3 regions of the Curtobacterium sp. MCJR17_020 genome follow, and region 2 is predicted to be linked to each of the others. Evidence: predicted binding sites of a transcription regulator. Region 2 holds the regulator's gene; each other region holds the start of a gene.
The links. Region 2 encodes HrcA, which represses chaperone genes, less so after heat shock. Its sites were predicted from a motif close to TTNGCACTCGNNNNNNNCGAGTGCNAA; they were not measured.

Region 1: DEJ14_RS19230 (Hsp20/alpha crystallin family protein) is a predicted target of HrcA. The motif match lies at 3,736-3,762, and genes of this name have one in related genera.
Region 3: DEJ14_RS00340 (Hsp20/alpha crystallin family protein) is a predicted target of HrcA. The motif match lies at 4,079-4,105, and genes of this name have one in related genera.

What each region holds. Positions count from the first base shown of each region.
Region 1 covers NZ_CP126261.1:104,852-111,241, forward strand. Annotated here, with positions in the region: gene DEJ14_RS19210 (hypothetical protein) at 310-588, opposite strand; gene DEJ14_RS19215 (helix-turn-helix domain-containing protein) at 816-1,772, shown strand; gene DEJ14_RS19220 (NAD(P)-dependent oxidoreductase) at 1,792-2,703, opposite strand; gene DEJ14_RS19225 (hypothetical protein) at 2,949-3,206, opposite strand; gene DEJ14_RS19230 (Hsp20/alpha crystallin family protein) at 3,248-3,679, opposite strand; partial or broken gene DEJ14_RS19235 (TnsB C-terminal domain-containing protein) at 3,956-4,472, shown strand; gene DEJ14_RS19550 (zinc ribbon domain-containing protein) at 4,854-5,141, shown strand; gene DEJ14_RS19240 (hypothetical protein) at 5,480-5,692, opposite strand; gene DEJ14_RS19245 (hypothetical protein) at 5,746-6,030, shown strand; gene DEJ14_RS19250 (hypothetical protein) at 6,192-6,377, opposite strand.
Region 2 covers NZ_CP126260.1:1,661,820-1,668,209, reverse strand. Annotated here, with positions in the region: gene DEJ14_RS07900 (histidine triad nucleotide-binding protein) at 1-327, opposite strand, end outside; gene DEJ14_RS07895 (16S rRNA (uracil(1498)-N(3))-methyltransferase) at 368-1,105, opposite strand; gene dnaJ (molecular chaperone DnaJ) at 1,105-2,217, opposite strand; gene hrcA (heat-inducible transcriptional repressor HrcA) at 2,267-3,289, opposite strand; gene DEJ14_RS07880 (DUF4870 domain-containing protein) at 3,378-3,785, shown strand; gene hemW (radical SAM family heme chaperone HemW) at 3,795-5,054, opposite strand; gene DEJ14_RS07870 (HAD family hydrolase) at 5,083-5,775, shown strand; gene DEJ14_RS07865 (DUF1990 domain-containing protein) at 5,818-6,390, opposite strand, start outside.
Region 3 covers NZ_CP126260.1:72,087-78,476, reverse strand. Annotated here, with positions in the region: gene DEJ14_RS00360 (primary-amine oxidase) at 1-92, opposite strand, end outside; gene DEJ14_RS00355 (APC family permease) at 173-1,666, opposite strand; gene DEJ14_RS00350 (APC family permease) at 1,887-3,404, shown strand; gene DEJ14_RS00345 (helix-turn-helix domain-containing protein) at 3,401-4,051, shown strand; gene DEJ14_RS00340 (Hsp20/alpha crystallin family protein) at 4,164-4,610, shown strand; gene DEJ14_RS00335 (hypothetical protein) at 4,622-4,945, shown strand; gene DEJ14_RS00330 (SDR family NAD(P)-dependent oxidoreductase) at 5,092-5,778, shown strand; gene DEJ14_RS00325 (sensor histidine kinase) at 6,027-6,390, shown strand, end outside.

The DNA of each region.
Region 1 (6,390 bases), on a different replicon from region 2:
CGTATGCCGTCGGGTACGCCGTTCAGCTCGCGGAGGGTGACCTGATCGGGAGCCACACCAGTTTCGAAAGTGCGCAGGCGCAGCTTGACGCGTTCGCACGGTGGCAGTCTGGCGCTCAACCGGCGCTGTGACCGACGACGCTGAGCGCCCGCACGGGCGAAGCGCAGAGTTCAGGCATGACAGAACGAGGGCGGCCGCACTGTCGGTCGCTGGTCATCTCACTGCTCATGGCGGCCAGCGGGCTTCCGGGACGCGTCTCCGGAAGCCGTGCGTTAGGCCGCAACGGCTTCGCTCGGCTCGGCTCGGTGCTTACCGTGTGTGGAGTGCGCGTGTTCGGCGGCTCAGGTCGGCAACGAACGACGCGTCCGGGCTTTCGAGCAGGTCGTCGTCTGCTCGCATCGACCGGAGCCGGGTAGCCGGCCCGACGAAGAGTCGCTCCCACATGAGGGCGCCGTCCTCATCGATCGCTGGCAGCTCGACTTCGTCGGCGCACCACGCCAGCTCCAAGGATGCGAAGTACGCCAGCAGCGCTCGCGCTGCCGCGTCGCTGGTGAGCATCATCTGGGTGTCGTGGAAGACGTATTGCACGTTGGGCTCTTCGCTTGCAGCAGGGGCCGGGGAAGGTTCGCCGGACTGCGGATGGAAGGCCGAAGTCCGGGGCCGCTGAAGTTCTGAGCGTATCCCGTCGGCCGCGCGCTAAACACAGACACCGCGCCTCTCGCGCCACGGTGGTCGCGGACGGGAGCAAGCCCGCGGGACAGAACTGAACTGCGCAGTCCGGATGATCGCCCGAAACCTTTGGCATTGTGGAAGGTATGGCGGTGGAGGAGCATCGGGAAGCGATGTCGGGTCGCGTTGACGAGTTCGAGGCTCGACTCGCAACCGTGTTCGGGCGGGTACCGGATGGTGGCACGCATCGGCTTGAGCTGCGACGCGCTGGGGACGATGACGTGTCGATCACACGAGTGTTGTGTGATGCCGGCCGGGCGGGGAGCGTGGAACAGCCAACACACCACCTCCTTGTCGCCGTTGGGGACGGGGACGCCACGTTCACCGCTGATGACGGTGAGGTATTCACGGCGTCTCCTGAGGTCCCTGTTCTGCTGCGTGCGGGAACCCGGTACTCCTACGTCGTCACCGGAACGCGGCTGGCGTTACTGCAAATCTCCGACCAGCTGTTGCAAGCCGCCGGCACCTCCGCACGTGGTGCACGGCCGGACCGGGTGATGTTGTCGCAGCCACGAACCGAGGAGGACTGCCGGTCACTGCTCGCACTGATCCGCGACGCCGGTCACGTGATCAGCGGTCCGAGCATCAGCGTCCCCGCGAGGATCCGCCTCCACGACACCATCGCCAACCATGTGCTGTCGGTGCTGACAGCCGACACCACTGCCGCCCCTTCCGGACTGTTCGGTCACGTCGCGACCGCTGACTCCTTGATCCGGCGACAGCTGCCGGCGCCGGTCGCGCCGGCAGAACTCGCGGCCGCGGCCAGGATCAGCCTTCGTACCTTGCAGCAAGCGTTCCAAGAACAACTCGATCAGACCCCCACCGAGTACGTCCGCGCCGCCCGACTCGACCTCGCACGCGACGCACTCGCCGGGGCGGACGCGGACGCGACGGTGACAAGCGTGGCGGTGGCGTGTGGGTTCCGGCACCTTGGCCGTTTCGCCGCCGCATACAGCGAACGGTTCGGGGAACAGCCCCGAGATACCCTCCGGCACGGCCGGCAGTCCGCAACACGTATCGAGGCCGCGCAGTCGCGACGGTAATCCGGTGCGCCTGTGCTCGTCACCGGCGGAGCTGCTGGTCCGCGCGCTCTTCGAGCAGCCGCACGGCAAGGAGCTCGCCGAGCCGGTCACCGTACCGGTCCAGCGCTTCCCGGTGAAGCACCGCTGAGGCATCGAGCACCGGGCTGTCGACACCACTATCCGCCCGGAGGGACGCGACGATGTCGAGTTCCTCGACGACACGGTCGATCCCGAAGGTGGTGAGGTAGTCCCCGTCCAAGAGCCGGCCGGCGTCGTGTTCGAGGAACTGGCTCGAGCCGGCACTGCCGCGCAGCAGCCGATGCAGGTGCTCGGTCGGGAGCCCCAGCTTGGTGCCGATCAGCATCGCCTCGGATGCGGCGGCGGCGTTCGCGAACCACAGCGCGTTAGCAAGGAGCTTCACGATCTGGCCGTCCTCGACGCGATCGCCAACACGGCGAATCCCATTGGGAGCGGCAAGGCGCGCCATGATCGGGAGTGCTCGCTCGACCGCGGCGGCGGTGCCACTGACGAAGAACCCCAACTCCGCAGCTGCTGCTTCCGCAGGCGAGCCGCCCATCGGCGCACTCACCACCTGCACGCCCCAAACGGCCGCCTCCTGCGCGAGCGACAGCGTCGTCTCCGGCGACCCGGAGGTGCAGTCGATCCACAACGACCCCGGCGCGAGCGATGGAAGCGCCAAACAGGCGACGTCGTTGAGTTCTCGAGGGCCTGGAAGCACGGTGACGAGTACCTCGCACGAGACCGCCAGGTCCTCGACCGAGTCGGCCCACTCGACGCCGTTGCCATCGAACGCGCGCATCCGGCCGCGATCGATGTCGTAGACCGCGATCGAGAACGAGCGCTGCAATGCACGTGCGATCGGCGCGCCCATTCGCCCGACACCGACAACCCCGATCCGCCCCAATCTCGTTGCCGCTCGCACTTCGTCCATGCGCCCACTCTGTCCCATGCCGCGGGCCGCCAGCACCGTTCCAGCTCACCGCGGACGACCTCGCCGCGATCGACGCCCTCGACACGGGCGGCCGTGGCAGTATCCCGGTCGACTTCATCAACCTCGAACGCAACAAGGAGTGGCGACCACCGCAGACAGACGGGGGCCCGGTGCACGACGTGCACCGGGCCCCCGTCCGTCTGTTGCCGATTACCCGAGGCGATGGCCAGCCGCACCGACCATCATCACCGTCCCGTGTCCGTGTCATCCGCACGCGGCGGGTTGAACAGGCTCCAGTACGCACGGACGGCGCTCCAGCCTGCGATGAGCAGAACGGTGCCGGCGACCGCCGCGACCCAGGGCAGGACGGGCGAACGCTCCCAGAGCGAGGGGTCGGCGAGCCACAGCAGGAAGTTCCCCATGAGGCTCCCGGTCGCACCGAGCAGTGCCGCCGTGCGCCGGTCGAGGCTGGACAGCGTGAGCGCGATTGTCACCGCGGCCATAGCGGCGACGGCATTGACCATGTCGAACACCGCTGCGGCTCCTACTCCCCGGAGCCGACGGCGAGCTGCTCGCGACCGCCACCCGTGGTCACCGCGATCTTGCGCGGCTTCGCAGACTCCTTCACCGGGATGGTGACGCTCAGCACACCATTGTCGTAGCCGGCCTCGATGCGCTCGGAATCCAGCCCGTCACCGAGGGTGAGCTGGCGGACGTAGGTGCCCGGCTGTCGCTCCCTCGTGAGCCACTGCGACCCCTCCGGTGCGCCGAGGGTGCGCTCTGCACGGATGGTCAGGACAGAGCCGTCCACGTCGATGTCGACAGAGCCCGGGTCGATGCCGGGCAGGTCGACGTCGAGGACGTAGTGGTCCCCCGTGCGGTACAGGTCCATCGGCATCGAGCGCGGCCCCGTGGACCCGAGGAGGGCACCAGCGAGACGGTCGAGCTCGCGGAACGGGTCGAGGTTCATCGTCATGGAAAACAACTCCTTCGTGTCTGCTGTTGAGTCCCCTCGACTCAACTGTCAACGTTCTAGCACTCGACCCTTGAGAGTGCCAAAAACTCGCTCGGAAAATGCTCGGAGCGCCTCCGCGGGATCTCTCCCTGCGGCGACCAAAGGCAGGCGCTCGAGACGACGAGTTAGCTCGCCACCGTGCTGGGCGCCCGGTGACCGATCGGCTACCGGGACGAGATCACGACACGGAGCGCGGCGAGAACGACGACACCGGACGAAGCTGCTCACACCTCCCGTCGCTCTGACAGCGGCCAGCGGCACACGCCTCCCGAACTGATTCGACTCGTCGAGGGGTTGGCGCTGTCGCGGCCGCGACCATCCGTCGCGACGCTGCACCGGCTCGTGGCCGAACGTGCAGCCAGCGAGGGAACAACCGCACCGTCGTACTCAACGGTGCGACGAATCATCCGAGGTCTCGACCCCGCGATGATCACGCTCGCCCTCGACGGGCCGACCTCGTACCGCGACAAACACGAACTGGTACTTCGGCGCCGAGCGAACCGTCCGAACCACGTCTGGCAAGCCGACCACACCATGCTCGACATCCTCATCCGAGGTGCCGATGACAAACCCGACCGGCCGTGGCTGACCGTCATCCTCGACGACCACTCGCGCGCCATCTGCGGGTACATGGTCTTCTCCGGCGCACCGTCGGCGATGAACACAGCGCTCGCGCTCCGGCAAGCGATCTGGCCTAAGCCCGATCCGGCCTGGGCAATGTGCGGCGTCCCCCGACGTGCTGCACGTCGATCACGTGGTTCTGTCAGTCTCGTTCAGGACCAGGGTGACGGTCTGATTCAGGACCACTTGGCTGCTGTGCGGTGTGTTGTGTCGGCTTGATTCAGGACCACCCGGACGGTTGTTTTGCGCGCTCACCGTGAGCGCGGGAAGCGTGGTGGTCGGATGGGAAGTCGCATGCAGCTGTTCGCTCAGATCCACCTTCGACGCCATCCTGGGTCCTCCCGTTCAAGCACATGACTGCTGACGGGACCACGTTCAGGTGGGGCCACTTATCTCCGACACAACCGCCCGGCGCGTCGGCAAGTGGAGCCACTCAACTCCGACAAACCGGGTCCAAACAACGCTGACAGAGACACTCATCCTTGTCCTCCGACGCTGGCGTAACGTCCGATCCATGTCAGGTGCCGGCGTTTCTTGCTTCCGGTGCGGGGCACCGCTCCCCGCCGACGCGGCGCGGTGCACCAGGTGCAGGACGCGGATCGGTTTCGCGGACGGAGCGCGGCCGACACCGCCAGTCCCGGTGCAGTGCGCGATGTGCAGCACCCTGCTCGATCCGCTGGCAGCGACGTGCCGGCGTTGTGGCGCGGTGCAGCCGCCGGCCGAGTGCCGGCACTGCGGATCGGCCATCCCACGCGACGGCCGTTACTGCGGAGAGTGCGGCCGAGAGCGATTCGGCATCTGACGGCGGGGTATCCGCTTAGCTCAGCGCCGGCTCGGCCGTCTTGTGCGAGTACGAAACGGCAAGCCCCATACGGCGGTGATTTCCTACAAGCCGCGGCCGCGACCGCCGAGCTGCAGTGACGTCGAGGAGGTCCTCGAGCGACGAGCTCGACGGCATAAGCGGATACGCCTCACCGCTTCTCGACGGCGCTGCTGGGGGCTTCCGTGGGTCGATCGACTCGGATACCCTGCCGTGGGGCTCGGTTAGAGCTTGCTCCTGTGTCCCCGGCTCGCCGTCCGTTCGCGGTGAGGTCGCGGCGGCGGTGCCGGACCAGTGGGGCACTGGCACCGCCGCCCGATCTACTTCCGCCAGATCGCGTTCGCGGCTGCGTGCTCCGGGCAGAAGTCCCCGAGCCGGCGCGCACCCTCGCCGTGGTCGGCGGTGAGCCACCCATGTTCCCGCGCGACGGTGCGTGCGCCGTCGATGCTGTCGCCGGGGAAGTCCATCGGCGCGATGAACGCCCCACAGGGGCGGAAGTCGCACCGCACCACGACGGTCTGCATGGCGCTCATGGTCCTATCCTCTCGCCGGCTGCGGTGTCGGCGCTGGTTCGTACGATCCACTCGTGGGATCACGTCGACGGGACCGGTACACCGCGCCAGAAGATGCGCGGTTCTCGCTGCCCCCGGAGGCGATCGGCGCACCCATCGAGGGCGCCGGACGCCATCCCGTACGCGCGTGGGTGCTCCGGAACGATGGCACCCTGCATCGCGTCGAAGCGGTCGCGGTGTCGTCGACGCCGGACGCCGTGTGCGTCCGCTGGCGTGACGGCAAGCACATGGTCCAGTCGTGGGTGTGGCGCACCGCAGTGCGCCACCGTGCACGACCGGCAGCAGTGGACGCGGCCTGACGTAGAAGAGGGCCAGCAGCGCCGGCCCTCTTCGTGATCGTGCGGACGAGTGCCACGCCCTATTCCTCGGCGGACAACGCCGCCAGCGGTGACTTCGCCTGGATCAGGGTCCGAGCGAACTCCCGGAACCGGCGAGTGTGCTCCTTGTGGCCACTGGTGAGCTACCCGCCCTGCAACGCCACGAACAGCTCGCCGCCGTGTGTCAGGGTGACCCGGACCATCGTCCGGCGGTAGTCAACCTCGTGGGCGTCCAGCAGCTCCACGAGGGCAACCGCATCGGGATTGAGAATCCCGTAGCCCGCCTCGGCCCCCTGAGTTGCATCCGTGCACAACGTGACTTCGATCATTGGTTCTTCTCCA
Region 2 (6,390 bases):
TTCACCTGCGAGTACGTGCGCGTGCACGTGGAACACGGTCTGACCGGCGGCTTCGCCGGTGTTGAAGACGAGACGGAACTGGCCGCCGGCGCGCTCGTCGGCGATGCGCTGCGCGGTGGCGACCAGGTGGGCGAGGAGGTCGGGGTCACCGGCCGCGAGTTCGGCGACGTTCGCGTACTGCTCGGTCTTGGGGACGACCAGCACGTGGACGGGTGCCTTCGGGGCGATGTCCTCGATCGCGATCACGCGGTCGTCCTCGGCGACGACGGTCGCCGGGATCTCGCGCGCGATGATCTTGCTGAAGACGCTGGGCGTGCTGGTGCTCATGACTCCATCGTAGAACGCAGGACCGACCTCGGGCCTTCCCTCACCAGCGCCCGAGTCCGGCCTGCAGGATCGCGAGTGCCGCGGGACCGGCGGTCGAGGTCCGCAGCACACTGTCGCCGAGCCGGACCCTGATCGCTCCCGCAGCCTCGAGCCGGTCGAGCTCGGAGCCGTCGATGCCGCCCTCCGGCCCCACCACGAGGGCGATCTCGTCGAGGTCCGCCGTCGGTTCCCAGGTCGCGAGCCGCACGGTCGCGGTGGGATCGAGCACGAGCACCGCAGCACCGGCACCGAGGGCGGGGACGAGCTGCGCCGTCGTGACGAGCGGCCCGACCTCGGGCACCCGCGACCGGATCGCCTGCTTCGCGGCCTCGTGCGCGATGGCCGTCCAGCGCGATCGCCCCTTCTCGACCTTCGGGCCCTCCCACCGGGAGACGCTGCGCGCGGCCGACCACGGCACGATCCGGTCCACACCGATCTCCGTCGACGCCTGCACCGCCATCTCGTCTCGGCCGCCCTTGGCGAGGGCCTGCACGAGCGTCAGCGACGGCACGGGCCGCGGGTCGACGGACAGCGATGCCACGGACAACACCAGCGAGTCGCGGTCGACGGCGTCCACCGCGCCGGACACGACGGTCCCCCGTCCGTCCGAGAGCCGCAACGTCTCACCGACCCGTACGCGCGAGACGGTCACGGCGTGCCGCCCCTCTGCCCCGTCGAGCGTCACGGAGCCACCGACGGCGACCCCGTCGAGCGACTCCACGACGTAGAGCGATGCCATCAGAAGTTGAAGAAGCGGTCGCGGAGCTTGCCGAACATGCCCTGCTGGAACCGGGCGAGCTGCGGGGCCGAGGCCTTGTGCGACTTCGCGAGCTGCTCGACGAGCTGGCGTTCCTTGTGCGACAGCTTCGTCGGGGTGACGACCTGCACGCCGACCCGGAGGTCGCCGCGGCCGCTCCCGCGGAGCTTCGTGATGCCGCGGTCCTTGATCACCAGCACGTCGGCGCTCTGCACCCCGGGACGGATCTCGAGCTCGACGGGTCCGTCGAGTCCGTCGATCGTCGTCGTGGTGCCGAGCACCGCATCGGTCATCGCGACCTCGAGGGTGGCGAGCAGGTCGTCGCCGTCGCGGCTGAAGACGTCGTCGTGCCGCACCCGGATCTCCAGGTACAGGTCGCCGGAGGGGCCACCGGCGGGGCCGACCTCGCCCTGGCCGGGCATCTGCAGGCGCAGGCCCGAGTCGACGCCGGCGGGGACGTCGACCGGCACGGTGCGACGGGCGCGGACGCGGCCCTGACCCTGGCAGGTCGGGCAGGGGCTCGGGATGACGGTGCCGTAGCCGCGGCAGGTGCCGCACGGGGCGCTCGTCACGACGTTGCCCAGCAGCGAGCGGACCTGGCGCTGGATGTTGCCGGACCCGCCGCAGATGTCGCAGGTGCGCGGGCTGGTGCCGGGCGCGCAGCACGACCCGTGACAGGTCTCGCACAGGACGGCGGTGTCGACCTCGACGTCCTTGTGGGTGCCGAAGACGACCTCGTCGAGGTCGACGTCGATGCGGAGCAGGGCGTCCTGTCCGCGCTCGGCACGGCTGCGGGGACCACTGCCCCGGCCGCCACCGCCACCGCCACCGAAGAAGGCGTCGAAGATGTCGCTGAACCCGCCGGCGCCGCCACCGAAGGGGCTGTCGGCCTGGGGCCCGGCGTCGTACCGGCGCCGCTGCTCCGGGTCGCTCAGGACGTCGTACGCGTGCGTGACGTCCTTGAACCGCTCGGCTGCCTCTGGAGCAGGGTTCACGTCCGGGTGGAGCTCACGCGCCAGGCGGCGGTAGGCCTTCTTGATGTCGGCATCGGAGGCGTCTCGCTGGACGCCGAGGACGTCGTAGTGGTCTGCCACGTATCCCTCAGTCGGTTGTGTTCGGTCGGTCGGTCGGTGTTGCAGTCGATCAGTGTTCGCCCAAGAGCTTGGACAGGTACCGTGCGACGGCCCGGACGGCGGCCATGTTCGTGCCGTAGTCCATCCGGGTCGGTCCCAGGACACCCAGGCGTGCCACCTCGCCGCCACCGGCGAGGTACCCGCCGGCGACGATGCTCGTGGCGTCGAGCCCGTACTCGGCGTTCTCGACGCCGATGCTGGCCGCCACCGCGATGTCGTCCACCTGCATCTCCCCGAACAACCGGAGCAGGGTGACTTGTTCCTCGATCGCTTCGAGCACCGGGAAGAGGCCGCCGGAGAAGTCCTGCTCGCTCTTCGCCAGGTTGGCGGCGCCGGCCATCACCAGGCGGTCCTGCCGGTTCGCCGCGACCTGCTCGATGAGGGTCGCCACCACGACCCCGCCGAGCGTCTGGGCGTCGGGCCGGAGCTGTTGCGGCACCGCACGGAGCGCGGTGGGCACGTCCTGCAGCAGGAGTCCCACGGCCGCGCCGTTCAGGACGGTCCGGAGTTCGGTCAGCAGCGGCTCGTCGAGCGCGACGTCGGTCTCGACGACGCGTTGTTCGACCCGGGCGGTGTCGGTGATGAGCACGACCATGAGCCGGGCGTCGCCGAGTCGCACCAGCTCGACGTGCTGCACCCGGGCGCGCACCATCGAGGGGTACTGCACCAGGGCGACCTGGTTCGTGAGCTGGCTGAGCAGGCGCACGGTGCGGCCGAGGACCTCGTCGAGGTCGTTCGGGGCGCCGAGGAAGGTCTCGATGGCGTGCCGCTGGGCGCTCGTCAGCGGCCGGGCTGCGGCCAGGTGGTCGACGAACAGCCGGTAGCCCTTGTCGGTCGGCACACGGCCGGACGAGGTGTGCGGGGCGACGATGAGCTGCTCGTCCTCGAGCAGGGCCATGTCGTTGCGGATCGTGGCGGCGCTGACGCCGAAGGCGTGCCGCTCGACGATCGTCTTGGAGCCGACCGGTTCGCGGGACGCCACGTAGTCGCGCACGATCGCCTTCAGGACCTCGAGGCTGCGTTCACTGACCACGAGCGCTCCTTCCTGGTCGACCTGGCACTCGGACGTGTCGACTGCTGATCCTACGCCCGCACGACTGCACCCCCGATACGCTTCCGGCATGACCTACGGACAGCAGCCCGGTGGCCCGCAGAACCCGAACGGACCCCAGTACCCGAGCGGGTACACCCCGCCGCAGCCGATGAGCCCGGAGGACCAGCGCCTCTGGGCCACGCTGACGCACATCGGCGGGATCTTCTTCAACTTCGTCGCCCCGCTCGTGGCCTACCTGGTGCTGCGCGACCGCGGCGGCTTCATCCGCGAGCACACCCGGGTCGCACTGAACTTCCACATCACCGTGGCGATCGCGTACGTCGCGTGCGGCGTGCTGAGCGTCGTGGTCATCGGACTGGTGCTGTTCCCGATCGTCGCCGTCCTGACCGTCGTCTTCGGCATCCTGGCGGCCGTCGCGGCGAACCAGGGGCAGTTCTACCGCTACCCCCTGTCGATCGAGTTCATCAAGCAGTAGGGACGCCGGTCAGTCCAGCAGCTCCCGCACCACCGCGTCGGCCAGCAGGCGACCCTGCAGGGTCAGGTCGATGCGTCCCCGCACCGCGGCCGACCCGTCCACGAGACCCCGCGCGATGAGTCCCGCGACCCGGCCACGGGCCTCCTGTCGGATCTCGCTCGTCGCGAGCTCCCCGCGGACCCGCGCGGCGAGGAGCAGGCGCTCGACGTAGCGGGTCTCGTCGTCGATGACCTCGCGCCCGGCGGCCGGCGACTCGCCGGACAGCACCCGGTTCGCGTACGCGGCCGGGTGCTTCACGTTCCACCAGCGCGTGCCGGCGACCGCGGAGTGGGCGCCGGGGCCGACACCCCACCAGTCGTGGCCCTTCCAGTAGGACAGGTTGTGCCGGCTCGCGTGGCGCGCTGTGCCGCCGTCCGCGTCGACGCGGGCCCAGTTCGACACCTCGTACCAGGAGTACCCGGCGTCCCCGAGCACCTGGTCGGCGAGCTCGTACATGTCGGCGGCCAGGTCGTCGTCGGGGGCGGGGAGCTCCCCGCGCGCCACCATGCGGCCCATCGCGGTGCCGTCCTCGACGATGAGCGAGTACGCCGACACGTGGTCGGGCTCGCAGGCCAGGGCAGCGTCGAGCGAGGTGCGCCAGTCGTCGAGGGACTCCCCCGGCGTCGAGTAGATGAGGTCGAGGGAGACGTCGAGGCCCTGCTGCTTCGCGAGGTCGACGACGACCGGCACGCGCAACGGGTCGTGTGTGCGGTCGAGGGTCGCGAGGACGTGCGGGACGGCCGACTGCATGCCGTAGCTGATCCGGTTGAACCCGCCCTCGCGCAGTGTCTGCAACGAGGACGCGTCGACCGAGTCCGGGTTCGCCTCGGTCGTGACCTCGGCGCCGGGCAGGATCCCCCACGTGTCGTCGATGGCCCGCAGGATCATCGCCAGGTCGGAGGCCGGCAGCATCGTCGGGGTACCGCCGCCGAAGAACACGGTCGACACGGGCCGACGCGGGACGCCGGAGCGGTCGAGCACGGTCGCGGCCCACTCGATCTCCCGCACGGCGTGGCCGGCGTAGTCGTCGCGGCGCACGCCGCGCAGCTCGGACGCCGTGTACGTGTTGAAGTCGCAGTAGCCGCAGCGCACCCGGCAGAACGGCACGTGGACGTAGACCCCGAACGGCACGGCCGCCGGGTCGGAACCGGCGGCGGAGCCCGCCGCCGCTCGCGGCACGATCAGTCCGTCAGCGGGTGCCGGATCGGCGATCGGGAGAGCACTCGGCATGGAGTCCATTGTCCGTCATGATGGACGCATGGAGCACCACCCCGTCCCCACCACGGTCCTGTGGGACATCGACGGCACCCTCGTGATGAACGCGTCGTCCCCGGGCAACCTCTACCACCTGGCGCTCGAGCGGGCGGTCGGCCGCGACCTCACCCTGCGGGTCGGGCACCAGCACGGTCGGACCGATGCCGGGCTCATCGCCGAGCACGTCCGTGCCCACGCGTTCGAGGACACGATCATCCCGACGGTCAGCGGGCACCTGCGCGACCTCACCGCCGAGCGGCACGCCTCGGGCGACCACCGGTCCCCCGTCCCCGGTGCCACCGCGCTGCTCACCCGCTTCGCGGAGCTCGGGTGGCGGAACGGTCTGCTCACCGGCAACTCCGAGTACCGCGCCCGCGTCAAGCTGGCCGGTGCGGGGTTCGACGAGGGCCTGTTCGACTGGGACCACTCCTACTTCGGCGACACCGAGGTGGAGCGCGCGGACGTCACCACCCGCGCGGCGGCGGAGCTCGCCGGCACCCGCGCCGTCATCGTCGGCGACACCCCGCGTGACGGCGAGGCTGCGGACGCCGCCGGCATCCCCTTCCTGGCGGTCGCCACCGGGGTGTTCGACGTCGAGGCGCTGCGGGCCACCAACGCGGTCACGGTCGCGCGCGACTGCCGGGTCGACGCCGCCCTGATCGAGGACGCCATCGCGGCGTTGCCGCCGCTGCGCTGACCCAGCGCGCAAGCACACGCGCACGCAAGCACGCGCTCGCCGCTAGTCGCCCCGCAGCGCCGCCAGGTACTGCTCCGCCATCACCTTCTGCTGCCGACGCAGCAGCGGCGCGACGAACTGCCACTTCCGGCTCGACGGCTGCGAGAACTGCCGGATCTGCAGCCACACGGAGCCGTCCGACGTGCGCTCGACGACGAACGACTCCTCGCCGGAGAGCGGGTGCCCCTCGAGCGTGCCGTACGCGAAGCCCTTGCGGTCGTGCTCGTCGATGATCGACACGACCCGGACGGGCGCCTGCACCGTCCGCCCGAAGGCGTGCATCGTGAGCGTCGCCGACGTGCCGGCGGTCACCAGCGGGGTGCCGTCCGGCGCGAACTTCTCGACCCGGGGCGTGCCGATCGAGGCGGGGGCGATCGGGACGCCGTCGTCGTCGAACGTCACCGGGTTGTACCGGACCTCGTCGTCGTCGGGCTGTTCCTCGACGCGCACGCGGATACCGCTGCGCTCCTGGATCTGCCACGTCAGGGCCTGCGTCACCGCGGTCTCGAACCGCTGGTCGCCGTGCCCGATCCGAGCACGTGACTCGGTGGGGGTGAACCCCTCGGGCGGGTACGT
Region 3 (6,390 bases), 1.6 Mb from region 2:
ACGGCGGTGAACTCATCGGGCGTCAGGCTGCCGAGCGGGTGCGTGGTGGTGGCTGCGTCGGTGGTCACGGTGGTCGGGTCGGTGATCGTCATGTGCGTGGTGCTCCTTGCGCGTTGCGTCGTGCGTCGGGTCAGGTCGGTTCGGCCGGGAGGCGCGTGGTGCGCCCGGCGGGTCAGCTCTCGGTGGCGAGACGGTCGAGCATCTGCTCGTAGCGGCTCCGGCTGCGGCGTCGCAGCACCACCGCCTGCACCACGCCGATGACGGGAACGACGACGACCAGGCCGGTGAGCACGATGCTCACGACGCCGAAGACGCTCGCGCCCGAGGCGTCGACGTCGCCGACGAGCGTCGGGAAGTTCACCCAGATCAGGACAGCGGCGGCGACGAGCCCGAGGAACCCGAGGACGGGCGCGACGATGGTGTTCCAGACCCGCCGGTCACCGGGGTTGCGGCGGAAGTACACGATCACGGCGAGGCTCGTCGCGGCCATCAGGATCGCGACGCCCAGGGTGGCGACGCCGGCGAACCAGCTGAACACCTGCAGCACCGGGTCGAGGCCGAGCACCGCGAACAGCACCATCAGCACGGCGGCGGTGACGGTCTGCACCAGGCTCGAGGTGTGCGGGGACGCGTGCTTCCGGTGCACGTCGCCGAGCCGGCCGGGCAGCAGCGACGCGTTCGCCATCGAGTGCTGGTACCGGGTGATCACGTTGTGGAACGACAGGACGCAGGCGAACATGCTCGTCAGCAGCAGCACGTTGAGCACGGCTTCCCCCGCGCTGCCGATGTACTGCGCGGCGGTGGTGAGGATGAGCGATCCGGGGTCCTTCGCGACCTCGGCGAGGATGCCGTCGGGGCCCCAGGCCATCACGAGCCCCCACGACGCGAGCGTGTAGAAGACGCCGATGCCGATCACGGCCGTGTACGTCGCACGGGGGATGGTCCGCTCCGGGTCCTTCGCCTCGTCGCGGAAGATCGCGGTGGCCTCGAACCCGATGAACGCGGCGATGGCGAACATCAGCCCGACGCCGGGCGACCCGGACATGATCTGGGTCGGCTCGAACGGTGCGAGGGACAGGCCGTCGGCTCCGCCGCGGAACACGATCGCGGCGACCAGGACGAGCACGATGCCGACCTCGCCGACGAGCATCACGCCGAGCACCTTGCTCGACAGGTCGATGTGCCGGTAGCCGAGCATCCCGACCAGGGCCACGACGACCAGGGACCAGACGTACCAGGGGATGTCCGGTCCGCCGAGACCCGTGACGGTGACGCCGAGCAGGTACCCGATGTAGCCGTGCACGCTGACCTGGATGGTCGTGTACGTCAGGAGGGCCAGCGTGGCGGCTCCCGCGCCGGCCGGACGACCGAGCCCGTGCCCGACGAACGTGAAGAACGCGCCCGGCCGCGGCACGTGCCGGGTCATCGCCGCCAGGCCCACCGAGAAGAGCAGCAGCACGACGGCCGACGCGGCGTAGAGCGACGGGAACCCGACGCCGTTGCCGAGCAGCATGCCGAGCGGGGCGGCGCCGCCGACGACGGTGAGCGGGGCGGCGGCCGCGACGACCATGAACACGATCGCGGTGACGCCGAGCGAGCCGCGCATGGTCCGCTGCGGCGCGGGTGCGGCTCCGAGTGACGCGGGGTCCTTCGTGATGCTGGACATCGTGGCCTTCCGGTTCGGGTGGGACGGGGTGGGTGGGGATCGCAGGTGGTGGTGCTGGGTGTGACCACGGTCCCGTGCCGCCGTTGCAGTGCCGTTCCACCGACGTGAAGCCCTGTCGCCGCCGAATGGGACGTGCTCGTCGGAGGCGTCTCGTTTGCGTGAGACCCCGTCGAAACACCACCGAGACACGGGCGCAACGACGCAGCCCTACGGTTGCCGCATGACCGCGCTCGACCGAGCCATCGCCGACCCGCCACGGGTGCCCGGCGTCGGCACGCGCTCCCCCGTCGACGGGTTGTCGCGGCGGAGCATCGGCCCGGTCGACGTCCTCGCCCAGTCGGTGTCGGCCGTGGCACCGTCCGCCGCCGCGACGACGATCCCGGTCCTCGTCGCGACGGTCGCCGGCCAGGGGGCCACGTGGTCGCTGCTGGCTGCGATGGCGCTGTCGTTCCTGGTCGGGCGGACGGTGAACCAGTTCGTCCGACGCGTCGCCGGTACCGGCTCGCTCTACACCTACGTCTCGCTCGGGCTCGGCCCGGTCGCCGGGGTCGTCGCGGGCGCAGCACTCCTGCTCGGGTACGGCTTCATCGCGATGTTCTCGCTCACCGGCAGCGGCTACTACCTCGACTACCTGCTGTCCCGCTTCGTTCCGGCCGCCGGCGACGACGCCCTGGTCACGATCGTCGTCGTGCTGGTGATGGGCGCGGCCGTCTTCGCGGTGATCGCGCTCGGGGTCCGGTTGTCGACCCGGCTGACCCTGCTCGTGGAGTCGCTGTCGGTCGCGGTCATCGTGGTCCTGATCGTCGCACTGGTCGCGCGCCTGCACCCGGCAGACGCCTCCGCCGTCGCCCTCGGGCCGACGCAGCCGGCGTCGTTCGCGGTCGGCACCGCCCTCGCCGTGACCGCGTTCGTCGGGTTCGAGAGCGCGTCGGTGCTCGGTGTGGAGGCCCGGCGCCCGTTCCAGGCGATCCCCCGCGCGATCTCGTGGACCGTCCTGGTCGCCGGGGTGCTCTACGTGGTCAGCGCTGCGGCCCAGCAGATGGGGTTCGCCGCCGTGGGCGCCGACCTGGCGTCGAGCGCCTCACCCGTCAACGAGCTGGCGAACGCCTTCGGCATGCAGTGGATCGGGTGGGCGCTCGACCTCGGGATCGCGGCGTCGTTCGCGGCGTGCGCGATCGCCTCGACCACCGCGCTCGTGCGGGTCCTGTTCGCGATGGGCCGCGAAGGGGTCCTGCCCCGGGTGCTCGGTCGGGCGTCGCCTCGCTTCCGGACCCCGTTCGTGGCCGGCGCGGTCGCGTGCGGCGTGCTCACGGTGCTGCCGGTCCTCGGCCTGGCGGGCGGGATCCCGACGTGGACGCTGATGGAGGCCGAGCTCGTCGTCGCCGCCCTCGGGTACATCGCGGCGTACGCCCTGACGTGCTTCGCGGCCCCGGTGTTCCTGCGGCGCATCGGTGAGCTGACGGCGGGTGTCGCGGTCGTCGCCGTCACGACCGGGGTCCTGCTGACCGCCGTCCTGCTCACCTACCTCGGGGTCGAGGCCGCGTCGTCCCGCTGGCCGGCCGTCGCCCTCGCCGTCGGGACGGTCGCCGCGGTGGTGGTCGCGTTCCTGGTGGCCACGCGTCGGCGACCCTGGCGGCGGGGTCGGAGCCGCGCCGTGTACGACGTGCCGGTCGAGGCGGACCTGCTGGGGGCCTCCCGTCCGTCCGCCGGAACCGGCCACCAGGCGGAGGTGCGGTGAGCGAACCCGGACTCCGCGCGCGGCAACCGAAGGCGATCCAGAACGCCCTCGCGGTGCTGGAGGCCGCCGCGCACGCGGGACCGGGCGTCACCGCCCAGCAGATCTCGGAGGCCCTCGGGATGCCGCGGGCCACCACCTACCGGCTCATCACCCTGCTCGTCGAGGACGAGTACCTCGTCCGGTTGCCGGACCTGCGCGGCTTCGCCCTCGGCCACAAGGTCGCCGACCTGGCCGGGGTGTCGCCCGCGCCGACGCTCGCTCCGCTGCCCCGGGCCGTGCGGTCGGTGCTCGCCGACGTCCGCTCCGCCGTCCGGGCGGGCGTGCACCTGGCGCGCTACGACGCCGCCGGTGTGCGCGACATCGACGTCGACCCGGACTTCCCCCTGCTCGACGAAGCCGCACTGCGGGCGACTCCCGGGTCGAGTGCGATGGGGCGGCTGCACGCCGAAGGGGGCCTCGGACCGGTGCACCAGGTCGGCGCGTTCACGGCGGGGTTCGGGTGCCTGGCGCTGCCCGTCCGGGGCGAGCGCGGAGAGCTCGTGGCGGGCCTGACCCTGTCGGCGCCGGCTGCCCGGGTGTCGTCGCCGGGCGACGCGTTGGTGCACCTGCGCCGGGCGGTGAGCCGGCTCGAACCGCTGCTCGGGTGAGGTTCTCGGCGAGCTCTGAGCACACTTTTGGCACTCGCCAGGGTCGAGTGCTAAAACGGAGGCAGTTGAGTCGAGGGGACTCAACGAGAACCACGAAGGAGTTGATTTTCCGATGACGATGAACTTCGATCCGTTCCGCGAGCTCGACCGACTCGCCGGTTCCCTCCTCGCCGGGGCCGGTGCCGGGCCGCGTTCGATGCCGATGGACCTGTACCGCACGGGTGACCACTACGTGCTCGACGTCGACCTGCCCGGAGTCGATCCGGGCTCCATCGACATCGACGTGGACGGCTCCGTGCTGACGATCCGCGCCGAGCGCACCCTCGGCGCCCCCGAGGGGTCGCAGTGGATCACGCGCGAGCGGCAGCCCGGCTCGTTCGTCCGCCAGCTCACGCTCGGTGACGGTCTCGACGCCGAGCGCATCACGGCCGGGTACGACAACGGTGTCCTGAGTGTCACCCTGCCCGTCAAGGAGTCGGCGAAGCCGCGGAAGATCGCGGTGGACGTCGGCGCGGGTCGCGAGCAGCTCGCCGTCGCGGCGGGCGACTCCGCGCGCTGAGGGGGCCGGCCGTGGCCGACCTCGTGAACGCCCTCGTGGCGGTCGTCGCGGTGACCGTCGCCCTGACCCGTACGAGCCTCGACCGCCCGGTGGCGATGCTCCTGGGCCTGACCGGCGGACTGACGGGCAACTTCCTCGCCTGGCTGGTCGCACCCGGCGCGTGGGAGCACTCGGCCGTGCTCCCGTGGGTCGCGAGCCTGGTGGGGACGGTCGCGGTCATCGCCGGGTGGAGCGCCACCCGTGCCTACTCGGGGCTGTTCCGGACATCCGAGCCGGTCGGCACCGACACGGCAGGGATCCGCGACCTCAGCCCGGTAGGCGTTCCCGACCGCTGACGGGCACGGTACTGACGAGGCCGACGGCGGACGGCTGGACCTCGGTCCGGTCGTCCGCCGTCGTCGTGTCCGGAGCGCGGCAGGTCGTCACGTCCGCAGGCCGGCGGGCCGTCACGCCCCCGGGCCTTCAGGCATAGCGTGGGCGCGTGGACCTCGAACTCAAGAACCGTGTCGCACTCGTCGTCGGAGGCAAGGGGTACATCGGTGCCGCAGTCGCCGACCGCCTCCGGGCCGAGGGGGCGACCGTCGTCGTCGCGTCCCGCAGCGCCCACGACTCCGACGACAGCGTGTCGATCGACACCGCCTCGCAGGAGTCGGTGGACGCGGGCATCGCCGCCGTCCTCGAGCGGCACGGGCGCATCGACGTGCTCGTCGTGACCGCTGCCCCGAGCGCGAGCACCCTCGACCCGGCCCGGAAGTCCGACCCGGAGCAGGTCCTCGACGCGATCGACGGCAAGGCGCTCGGGTTCCTCCGCGTCGCGAACGCCGTGCTCCCCGCCCAGCGCGAGGCCGGGTTCGGCCGGGTGGTCGTGGTGAGCGGGCAGAACGCCTACTTCTCCGGCAACATCACGGCGTCACTCCGGAACACGGCGGTGAGCGTCATCGCGAAGAACCTGGCCGACGACGTGGCGGGCACCGGGGTCACGGTGAACGTCGTCAACCCCGGGACCGTGACGAACACCCCGTCCGCCGAGGTCCGTCCAGGGGGCCCCGGCGACTCGACACCGCAGCAGATCGCCGACCTCATCGCGTTCCTGTCGTCGCCGCTCAGCGCGGTGTCCGGCGAGTCCGTCTCGATCGCGCACCGCCAGCGGGGCTCCGTCGTGGTCTGATCCCGAGGACCGAGTGCTCGCCCTCGCTTCACCCGCAGGGACGAAGCGCTTCGCTCCTGCGCCCGATGCCCCGGCGACTCCGGACCGCGAGTCTGGTGACATGGAGTCCTCGACGAAACACACCATCGCCACGCTGCTGCTCTGTGCCGCGATCGTCGCCACGACCGTCATCGCCCTCGCCGCCATGACCCCGGGCGCGTGACGACGGTGCACGCCGCCCGGCGCGGGCGGCATGCGATGATCGAGCCGTGACGGACCGGCGCACGTTCATCCGGCCGCTCGCCACCCGTTCGATCGTCGTCGACGTGGCGTGGGCGGTCCTGGCGGCGTTCGTCTTCCTGCTGCCGATCGAGGTCGAGCTCGAGCACGCGAGCTTCTTCGCGGTGCTCGCCGCCGCCGGCGCGATCGCCCTGCGTCGGGTCTCCCCGTCGGCGGCGATGCTGATGGTGGTCGTCCTCGGGATCATCCAGGTGGGCGGTGGCGAGCGCCCGTCGCTCGTCGACCTCGCCATCTTCGTCGTCATCGGCACCGCGGCCGTGGTCGGCACCCGGACCGAGGTCATCCTCTCCGGGGTGCTCGCGCTCGTCGCGGGCGTCGGCGCGACGTTCTACC